Regions from separate parts of the Xanthomonas sp. NCPPB 2250 genome, predicted to be linked through region 3. Evidence: riboswitches for the same ligand, from Rfam matches in the RefSeq annotation. Region 3 holds a riboswitch; each other region holds the start of a gene.
The links. Region 3 has a riboswitch for cobalamin ahead of btuB (TonB-dependent vitamin B12 receptor). Riboswitches for the same ligand answer to the same signal wherever they lie in the genome.
Positions count from the first base shown of each region.

Region 1: it holds a riboswitch for cobalamin, as region 3 does, so the genes downstream of both, AC1PMG_RS20330 (ribonucleoside-diphosphate reductase subunit alpha) here and btuB (TonB-dependent vitamin B12 receptor) in region 3, are expected to answer to the same signal.
Region 2: it holds a riboswitch for cobalamin, as region 3 does, so the genes downstream of both, metE (5-methyltetrahydropteroyltriglutamate--homocysteine S-methyltransferase) here and btuB (TonB-dependent vitamin B12 receptor) in region 3, are expected to answer to the same signal.

Region 1 covers NZ_CM161520.1:4,946,284-4,949,551, forward strand. The annotation lists gene AC1PMG_RS20330 (ribonucleoside-diphosphate reductase subunit alpha) at 1-2,172, opposite strand, end outside; cobalamin riboswitch at 2,353-2,571, opposite strand; gene AC1PMG_RS20335 (hypothetical protein) at 2,757-3,268, opposite strand, start outside.
Region 2 covers NZ_CM161520.1:4,921,278-4,924,545, reverse strand. The annotation lists gene metE (5-methyltetrahydropteroyltriglutamate--homocysteine S-methyltransferase) at 1-1,213, opposite strand, end outside; cobalamin riboswitch at 1,425-1,678, opposite strand; gene AC1PMG_RS20240 (hypothetical protein) at 1,976-2,944, shown strand; gene dusA (tRNA dihydrouridine(20/20a) synthase DusA) at 3,097-3,268, shown strand, end outside.
Region 3 covers NZ_CM161520.1:4,556,608-4,559,875, reverse strand. The annotation lists gene btuB (TonB-dependent vitamin B12 receptor) at 1-1,630, opposite strand, end outside; cobalamin riboswitch at 1,745-1,961, opposite strand; gene AC1PMG_RS18540 (TfoX/Sxy family protein) at 1,987-2,415, opposite strand; gene AC1PMG_RS18535 (GAF domain-containing protein) at 2,412-2,894, opposite strand; gene bioD (dethiobiotin synthase) at 3,011-3,268, shown strand, end outside.

The sequences.
Region 1 (3,268 bases), 390 kb from region 3:
GGTGTCCACGGTCAGCCCCGGCGCCACCACCGGACGGCGGAAGTCCTTCTTCTCTTCGTAGTAGAACGCGCTGTAGATCGGGTCGATCGACGCGGTGGAGCCGGCGATCTGCGCGGTGCTCATGTTCGGCGCCACCGCCACCATCCAGGCGTTGCGCACGCCGTGCACGCTCACCTGCGCGGCCAGTTCCTGCCACTCGGCGCTGTCGTAGCCGCGCTTGCTGAAGTACTCGCCGTTCTGCCAGTCGCTGCCCTTGAACACCTTGTACGCGCCCTTCTCCTTGGCCAGCGCCAGGCTCGCCTGGATGGTCAGGTAGTTGATGCGCTCGTACAGCGAATCGCTGTACGCCTCGGCGTCCGGCGAATTCCAGTCGATGCCCTTCTGCGCCAGCAGGTGGTGCCAGCCGAAGGTGCCCAGGCCGATCGCGCGGTACTTCTGGTTGGTGATGGTGGCCTGCGGCACCGGCAGCTCGTTGAGGTCGATGACGTTGTCGAGCATGCGCACCTGGACGCGGATCAGCCGCTCCAGGATGTCCGGCGACAGCAGGTCCGGCTGCGCGGTGACCGCGCGGCCCAGGTTCACCGAGGACAGGTTGCACACGACGAAGTCGCCGGCCTGCTTGGTGGTGACGATCTGGTCGCCGCTGATCATCTCCTGGATGACCCGCGTCGGGCTCATGTTCTGCAGGATCTCGGTGCACAGGTTGCTGGAATACACCATGCCCTGGTGCTTGTTCGGGTTCATGCGATTGACTTCGTCGCGATAGAACATGAACGGGTTGCCGGTCTCCAGCTGGCTGACCATGATCCGCTTGAACATGTCGATGGCCTTGACCACCTTGCGGCCGATGCGCTCGTCGGCCACCACTTCCTCGTACTTGGCGCGGAAGCTGCCTTCGCCGCGCTTCTCGTCGAAGAAGTCCTGCAGGTACCAGCCCTTGACCTCCTTCACCTCGTGCGGGTCGAACAGGTACCACTCGCCGCGGCGCTCCACCGCTTCCATGAAGATGTCCGGCACGCACACCGCAGTGAACACGTCGTGCGCGCGCAGGCGCTGGTCGCCGTTGTTCAGGCGCAGGTCCAGGAACGCCTCGATGTCGCGGTGCCAGATGTCCAGGTACACGGCGATGGCGCCCTTGCGCTGGCCGAGCTGGTCCACCGACACGGCGGTGTTGTTGAGCTGCTTGATCCACGGCACGACGCCGCCGCTGGAGTTCTTCACGCCGCGAATCGCCGAGCCGGACGAACGCACGTAGCCCAGGTAGGCGCCGACGCCGCCGCCGTGCTTGGACACGCGCGCCACGTCGGTGTTGGAGTCGTAGATGCCCTGCAGGCTGTCGTCGACGGTGTCGATGAAGCAGCTCGACAGCTGCCCGCCGATCTTGCCGGCGTTGGCCAGGGTCGGGGTAGCCACGGTCATGTAAAGGTTGGACAGCGCCCAGTAGGCCTCGCCCACCAGCTGCATGCGGCGCTCGCGCGGCTTCTCGTCCTGCATCAGGTACAGGGCGATGGTCAGCCAGCGCTCCTGCGGCAGTTCGTAGACCTTGCGCGAGTTGTCGGTGGCCAGGTAGCGCGTGGCCAACAGGTACAGGCCGTTGTAGGCGAACAGCTTGTCGCGCTCCGGATCGATCATGCGGCCGGCTTCGGCCAGTTCGTCCTTGGAGTAGTTCTTGAGGATGTCGATCGAGTACACGCCGCGGTCGGCCAGGCTTTCCTGCAGGCCGACGTAGGAGCCGTACTTCTCGCCGGCATCGTAGAAACGGTTCTTGCTGGCGCGCTTGTACAGGCGGTCCAGGTACAGGCGCGCGGCGAAGTACTCCCACTCCGGCGTGGCGATGTCCACGCGCGACTCGGCCTCGCGGATCAGGTAGTCGACCATGTCGTCGGCCGACAGGCTTTCCTTCTTCTCGATGAAGGCGAAGGCCTTGCGCTCGTAGTCGCTCACGTCCAGCTGCGGGAACTCGGCGTGGATCCGGTCCAGGGTGCGTTGCAGGCGCGAGCGGTCGAAGGCCATGCGGCGGTTGCCGCCGTCCTTGACGATCCAGGTCACGGCGCGCTGGTCGTTGCTCGGCTCGCTGCTGGCCGGCTCCGGCTGGGCAGTGGCGGCAGCGGTCGTGGGGTCGACGGCGGCGTCGACGGACGCGGTGGCCGGCAGGCTGTGGGTCTGGCTCATGAAGGTCTCCAAGCGTGGTGCACGCGGCCGCCCGACCCTCGCAGGCAGCTGTCCGACCGGGTCGCAGGTGGGCAGGCGGTGTCGCGAAGACTGCAAACGGCGCAGGCACCGGGCCTGCGGGCGGTCATCGCTGCACCGACCCTCTCCCCCCGGAGAGCGCGCGGTCGGCGCCGCGCGGTGTGCTTCGCGCGGCTGTCGGCAGGTCTTCGGGCTGATGGGCAACGGCCGTGGCCGGTTCCTAGCCCGTCGCTTCCCAAGGCGGGCGCCTCAGTGCGGATGACGGGTTCGTTCCCAATTACCGCTGCGGGGCAGCGCCGGAGTTGGCGTTGGCACGCCGCACCGGCTTCCCTTTTGATCCCGCGGCTTGGGGCCGCCGGAACCGACCACCCCAAGATAGTGGGGTCGGCCGACGACGTCAACGCTAAATGTAGGTGGAATTACGAAAACCTAAGCCTGGCAACGGTTTGCCGATGGCAGCCGATTCCGGCCCCGTCGCGGCAGCCATTCGTGGCCGTGACGGGGCCGTGAAGCCGGCCGCGGACAGGGGCATTTCTGCCCCCGAACATTCCGACCCGCGCCCTCGCCTACGGCCGGCACGGCACCACGGTGCCGCTCGCATCGGTGCAGGTGCCGGTGTGGACGACGCTGCCGTCCTGCACGCTGGTGCTGCCCTGGTAGCTGCCCTGCGTGCCATCGACGCTGCTCTGGCGGCTGCCGCTGAGCGTGCCGTCGGCGGCCCGGGCCAGGCTGCCGCTGCTGCTCGCGCTGGCACCGTCGGCGCGCTGGACGCTGGCACTGCCCTGGCGGCTGGCGCTGCCGTCGGCGTTGCGCTCGGCGCTGCCCTGGCGCGTGGCGCTGCCGCCGGCGGCGGCCGTGCGGGTAGCGGCGCTGCGCGCGCTGGCGTTGCCCTGGCCGTCGGCCTGCCATTGGCGGGCGCGCTGCACGCTGCCGTGGGCGCCGCTGGCGCTGGCCTGCATGGCGGCGTGGCGGGCGCCATCGGTGCCGCCGGCGGTGCGCGTGCGGGTGTGTTCGCGTGCCGGTGCGCTGGGCGCGACCAGGACGCCGGCGGCCAGCGCCAGCAGCAAGGGAGTGATGC
Region 2 (3,268 bases), 360 kb from region 3:
TCAGCGCCTCTACCCGCCGCGCCACCTCGGGGCGATGCACGCGTGCGGAGGCGCGGCGGCTGGCCAGCGCATCGCGCGCCGCATCCAGTCCCGCCTGCGCCTGCGGCTGGTCGTCCAGCGCATCGGCCAGGGTGCGCAGTTCCTGCAGCTTCTGCCTGGCGAAGGCCAGCCAGCCGACCAGTTCGCGGTCCAGCCTGGTCTCCTGCTGCAGATCCACCGGCACGTGCAGCAGCGAGCACGACGGCGCCAGCCACAGCCGCTCGCGGCCGACGTGGCCGGCGGCATAGCGGGCCAGGGTCAGCGCGTTGTCCAGCGGCGTGCGCCACACGTTGCGGCCGTTGACCAGGCCGGCGGAGAGCACGCGCCCGGCCGGCAGGGCCTGCAGCACCGCGTCCAGTTGCGCCACGCCGCGCACCAGGTCCACGTGCACGCCGTCCACCGGCAGCGCCATCGCCAGGTCGAGGTTGTCGCCCAGTTCGCCGAAATAGCTGGTCAGCAGCAGCTTCGGCCGCGGCGCCTGCGCAAGGAAATCATAGGCGCGGCGATAGGCGGCGCGCGCGGCCTCGTCCAGGTCCAGCACCAGCGCCGGCTCGTCCAGTTGCACCCAGCCGGCGCCGGCCGCATGCAGGCGCTGCAGCAGTTCGGCGTACACCGGCAGCAGGCTGTCCAGCAGCGCCCAGCGGTCGCTGCCGTCCACGGTCTTGGACAGCGCCAGGAAGGTCACCGGCCCGATCAGCACCGGCCGGGTCTGGATGCCCTGCGCCTTGGCTTCCAGGAACTCCACCACCGGCTTGTCGCCACGCAGGCGGAAGTGCTGGCGCCGCGCCAGCTCCGGCACCAGGTAGTGGTAGTTGGTGTCGAACCACTTGGTCATTTCCAGCGCGTGCAGATCCAGGCCGTTTTCCTGGGTGCCGCGCGCCATCGCGAAGTAGCCGGCCAACGGATCGGCATCGGCCAGCGCGCGGTAGCGTTGCGGGATCGCATCGAACAGGAACGCGGTGTCGAGCATCGCGTCGTACAGGCTGAACTCGTTGCTGGGCGGCACGTCCACCCCGGCCTCGCGTTGCAGCTGCCAGTGGCGCAGGCGCAGGTCGCGTGCGGTGTCCTGCAGTTGCGCGCCATCGATGTCGCGGCGCCAGTAGCGTTCCAGCGCCTGCTTGAGCTCGCGCCGCGCACCGATGCGCGGGAAGCCCAGGTTGGTCACGATCGTCATGTTGCGTTTCCTCATTGCGTTCAAGGGCATTGAGGAACGAAGGAACCGCGCGCCGCGCGTCCCGTTCGCACGGACCGCCCGCCACGCCAGCGACCTTCGCCCCCGCGGGCGAACCGGTACCGCGCGGGCAGGCGGACGGCGCGGCGCGGCGCAAGACCGGGTCGCGGTCCGGCCACCTCCCCGCGGAGGCGCCAGGTCGAATCGGAGGACGCACGGTCCTCCGGCCGGGGCCGGTATTCGGGCTGATGGACACGCGCACCGTGCCGGCTGCGCACCTACTGTCCGTCGCTTCCCAGGCCGGCATGCGCCGGCCCAGTGCCATTGACGGAGGTCGTTTCCATTCACCGCTGCGGGGCAGCTCCGGAATGGGCAGGCGCTTGCGGCGCCGGCCGTCACCGGATTCCCGTTTAAATTCATCCCTTCATCCGAATGAAGCGATGAATACCTTCGGCGAGCGCACGATAGGCCGGATGCGGCGGGCGGTCAAGGGTGTTGGCGCGCGCCCGTTCGCCCGCCAAGTGGCGGCAGGCAGCGCACGATCCGGGCGAGGGATGTAGCTCAAGCCGGCTTGGCATTTCCTGCCGCCTCGCCGAGTGATGGCGCGGGGTGGCGGAAAGCACGTGCGGTTTGCGACGGCAACCACATTGTCGCTCGCGGGCCGTGTTTCCCGGATAGACTCGAACGCGTCACCTGACGCAGACGCCGCAAGGCTTGCCGGTGGTTTGCGTTACCCCGCCATTCCCTTCACCAAGGTCAACCTGGATGTCCAGAATCCCGCCGTTCCGTTCGTCGTTGCGCGCCTTACTGCTCGGGCTCGCACTTGCTGCAGGTGCCGTGTCCGCCGATCCGATCGGCCCGCCGGGTCCTAGTGCGGCCACTTCCGCGACGGTGCCCTTTTCCACCGCGACGATCGGCGACGCCACGCGCCCGATCATCGACGTGCAGTTGAACGGTCACCCCAGCAAGATGATGGTGCACGCGAACGCGTCGCTGTATGTCCAGGTGATTCATCGCATCGCCACCCAGGTCGGCGTCAGGGACCTGCGCCACCAGGGTGCGTTCGGCATCGAGGCACCCGGCAAGGTCAGTGCGCTCGGCCGCGACGAGGGCGTCCTGGATCGCCTCACCATCGGCGACGCCACCGTGACCAACGTGCCGGTGTCGGTCTTCGAGACGCCGGAACCCGACGCCGACGTGGGCATGCTGGGCGTCGGCTGGCTCCGCGCGAACCGCGTGGTCCTGGACTATCCCGGCAAGCGCGTTCTGGTGAATCCCGACGCAACCCAGACCTCCAGCTTGCGCACGCGCCTGCTGGGCGCGGGCTATGCGGCGCTGCCCATGCAGTTCGACGAGAAGGCCAACCGCTACGTCGTCAGAGCGACGCTTGGGCGGGCAGAGCGCTCGATGATCGTCAGCACCGTCGGCAACGCCGTCATCGATCCCGCGTTCGCGCAACTGGCCGGCGTGGAGAAGGGCGGCGTCTACGGGAACGCCTCGGGGCCGAGAGGCGCGCGGCTCGTCGTCTACCGGACCAAAAAGCCGGTCGTCGTGCACATCGGCACCTGGTCCTCCAAGCCGGTGAACGATGCCACCCTCGAGGATATTTACGCCTACGCGAGCCAGACGCGTCCGGACGGCGAGGCCCTCGGCGGTATGCTGGGAGCGGATTTCCTGACCAAGGCCGGTGCGGTGATCGACTTCGGCGACAAGACGCTCTACCTGCGCAAGTAGCAGGCGCGGCGAAAAGCGCAGTCGATCCGGCTGCGCTTTCGCCCTCCGCAGGTTGGCATCGGCAGCGTTCATGGCGAACGTGTAAGCTATTGATCCCTAAGCCAATGACTTGGCGCTGCGGCGAATGCCGGCGGCGCCCGTCCGCCGTGCCGATGACGCTTCCGCTCCCCGCCGCCGATCTCCCCGCGCGCTATGCCGCCTCGCTGCGCCTGTCCGTTGCGCCGATGATGGACTGGACCGACCGCCATTGCCGGGTCTTCCATCGGCTGCTGGCGCCGTCGGCGCGGCTGTACACCGAGATGGTGCACGCCAATGCGGTGGTGC
Region 3 (3,268 bases):
GGCCGATGCCGCGGTCCACGTCCAGGCGCGCGGTGTTCTGCGCGCGGCGCGCCAGCCAGTTGTCGCGGTTGTCGCCGTCGCTGCGGTTGCGCGGGTCGGTGTGGCTCAGCTGCGCCGACAGCTCCCAACCGGCCAGCAGCGCATAGCCGGTCAGTTCGGCACCGCGGATGCGCGCCTCGTCCACGTTGACCGGCAGGAAGCTGACCGCGTCGTAGGAGATCAGGTCCTTGACCCGGGTCTCGTAGGCGTTGAATGTCCAGTTCCAGCTGTCGGCGTACTGCGCAATGCCGAGGTTGCCGCTCTTGGAGCGCTCAGGCTTCAAGTCCGGGTTGCCGGCGAACGGGTAGTACAGGTCGTTGAAGGTCGGCGCCTTGAAGCCGGTGCCGACGCTGGCGGTGAGCTTGAGGCCGTGCGCCAACGCCAGGCCCCAGCCGAGGCTGCCGGTGGTGTGCTCGCCGAACTGCTCGTTGTCGTCGCTGCGCACGCTGGCCTGCACCTGCTGCGCGCCGAAGCGGCCCTGGTACTCGGCGAACACGCCGGTGTTGTCGCGGCTGTCGACGTCGAAGGCGGTGCTGCTGGCGACGTGCTCGCGCTGCCAGTCGCTGCCGACGCTGAGCAGGTGGCCTTCGGCCAGGGTGATATCGCCCTGCAGCGCCGCGGTGTCGCGGCGGCTGTCGAAGGTGCTGACGAAGCTGCGGGTGCGTGCGCCCGGCGCACGGTAGTAGCTGTCGGCGTCGTCGACGTTGCGGCCCAGTTGCGCGGCCAGGTGCAGGCGATCGGACGGGGTCCAGTCGAGCATGCCGCTGAACACCTGCTGGGTGTTGTCGGCCTCGTTGCCGGCGAACAGCGCGTCGCCGTCGTACTCGTTGCGGCTGTCGATGTTCAGCGCCTGGCCTTCGACGCGCAGCGTGTCGGTCAGCGCGTAGCCGCCGCGCGCGCTCAGCGAGACGTTGCGGTAGCCGTCGCGGTCGGGCTGGTCGACGAAGCAGCCGGCGAACAGCGTGGCCGAGCCGTTGCAGGCGTTGATGCCGTCGGTCTTCTGGTAGCCGCCCTGCACGGCCAGCCAGCCGCGCTCGCCGCGGTTGCTGAAGCCGGCGCCGGCCTCGCGCAGGCCGTGGCTGCCGCCGCCCAGGCTCAGGTTCTGCTGGAAGCCCTGGCCGCCACGGCGGGTGAAGATCTGGATGACGCCGCCGATCGCGTCGGAGCCGTACAGGCTCGAGCGCGGGCCGCGCACGATCTCGATGCGTTCGATCTGGCTCAGCGGCAGGTCCTGGAACGCGGCCAGGCCGGCGCTGGCCGAGCCGATGCGCACGCCGTCCACCAGCACCAGCACGTGGTCCGACTCGCTGCCGCGCAGGTTCAGCGTGGTCAGCTTGCCCAGGCCGCCCTGGTTGGAGAGGCCGATGCCGGCGCGGCCCTGCAGCAGCTGCGCCAGCGAGGTGGCCTGGCTGCGCTCGATCTCGGCACGGTCGATGACCTGCGCCGGGACCACGCTGTCCTCCACCGAGATCTGGGTGCGGGTGGCGGTGACCAGGACCTGGTCGAGGTCGGTGGCGGCATCGGCGGCGTGGGCCAGCGCGGGCAGGGACAGGGCGGACGCGATCGCGACCGAAAGCAGGCGGGACGACATGGGTGGCAACTCCGGCGCGCGGCTGCGCGCTGTGACGGCAAGGGAGTCGCGAACGGAAGGTGCAAGCGGACGGCGCCGGACACGGCGCGGCACGCCGCGACGCCCTCCGCATCGCAACCAGTGAACTGCAAGGCCGGTCTCCGGGCTCGCGATCGGGGAGGCGGACCTCCCGGCTGCGACGCCTTCCCATGCCGAGGCACAGTGGCGCAGGTCGTCAGCGCGGATCGCTTACCGTTGCGGGGGCAGCGCCGGCCTTGTCGCAAGACGCACCGGCTTCCCGTTTCAACCCGCTGGCCGGAGCCGGTGGGTCACCTTGAAGCGGCGCGATTGTACGCGATCGCCGCTGGCTGCGCGGCTTAGTCGGCGTGAGTGCCGTGGCTGTCGTCGTCGCCGTGCTGGTCGCCCATCGGCGTGTCGTGCGTGTCGTGCGCGTAGGCGTCGTCGGCAGCGTCGTCGACGCGCGTGTCGTCGCGGTCGAAATGCGTGGTCGCCACCGGCCCGGCGACCGGCAGGCCGCGCTGCGCCGGCAGCGCTGCCGTCGCGGTTTCCAGCTCGCCCAGCAACTGCGCGCGGCGTGCCTCGGACAGTTCCTGCCAGTGGCAGCCGCTGAGCGCGCCTTCCAGCGAATACAGCAGGTTGAGGCTGGGCTTGAAGCCGGCGCGCTTGACCTTGACGAAGGCGCCGACCGCGCCGGCCGCCTCCAGGTCCTGCTGCGTGCGCACGCCGACCTGGCGCAGCCAGGCCGCGCTCTTGGGACCGATGTTGCGCAGTTTGGTGGTGCTCATCGCAGGCTGTCGACGAAGACTTGCGCGATCGCTTCCAGGCCGCGCTGGTCGTCGGCGTCGAAGCGGGCCAGGTCGGGGCTGTCCAGGTCGAACACGCCGACCAGCGCACTGTCGCGCAGCAGCGGCACCACCAGTTCCGACCGCGAGGCCGCATCGCAGGCGATATGCCCGGGGAACGCCTCCACGTCGTCGATGCGCTGGGTCTGGCCGCTGCTGGCGGCCGCGCCGCACACGCCCTTGTGCAGCGGGATGCGCACGCAGGCGGGCAGGCCCTGGAACGGGCCGACCACCAGTTCCTTGCCGTCGTAGAAGTAGAAGCCGACCCAGTTCAGCCGCGGCAGCGCGTGGTACACCAGCGCGGCCAGGTTGGCGGCATTGGCGATGCGGTCGGGCTCCCCGGCGACCAGGGCACGGGCCTGGTCGAGCAACTGGGCGTACTGTTCCGGCTTGCTGCCGGTGAGCGAGGACGAGGCGAACATCGCGCGAGTCTAGCAGCGCGCTGCGTCCGCCGGCACCGCAGCGGCTGACGCGCGCGATGCACCCGGCTATCCTGCGCGCCGCCGCGCGTCCCGCCGGCCAACCGACAGGATTTCGCATGGCTGTTCCCGCCTTCTACGTCACCGGCACCGATACCGGCATCGGCAAGACCATCGCCAGCACCGCGCTGCTGCACGCCCTGCGTGCGCGCGGCCAGCGTGCGGTGGGCATGAAGCCGGTGGCCAGCGGCTGCACGCGCGAGGCCGACGGCTGGCGCAACGAAGACGCCCTGGCGCTGCAGGATGCGAGCGCGCCGCGGCCGGCCTATGACGATCTCAATCCCTACGCGCTGCCGCTGCCGCTGGCGCCGGAACTG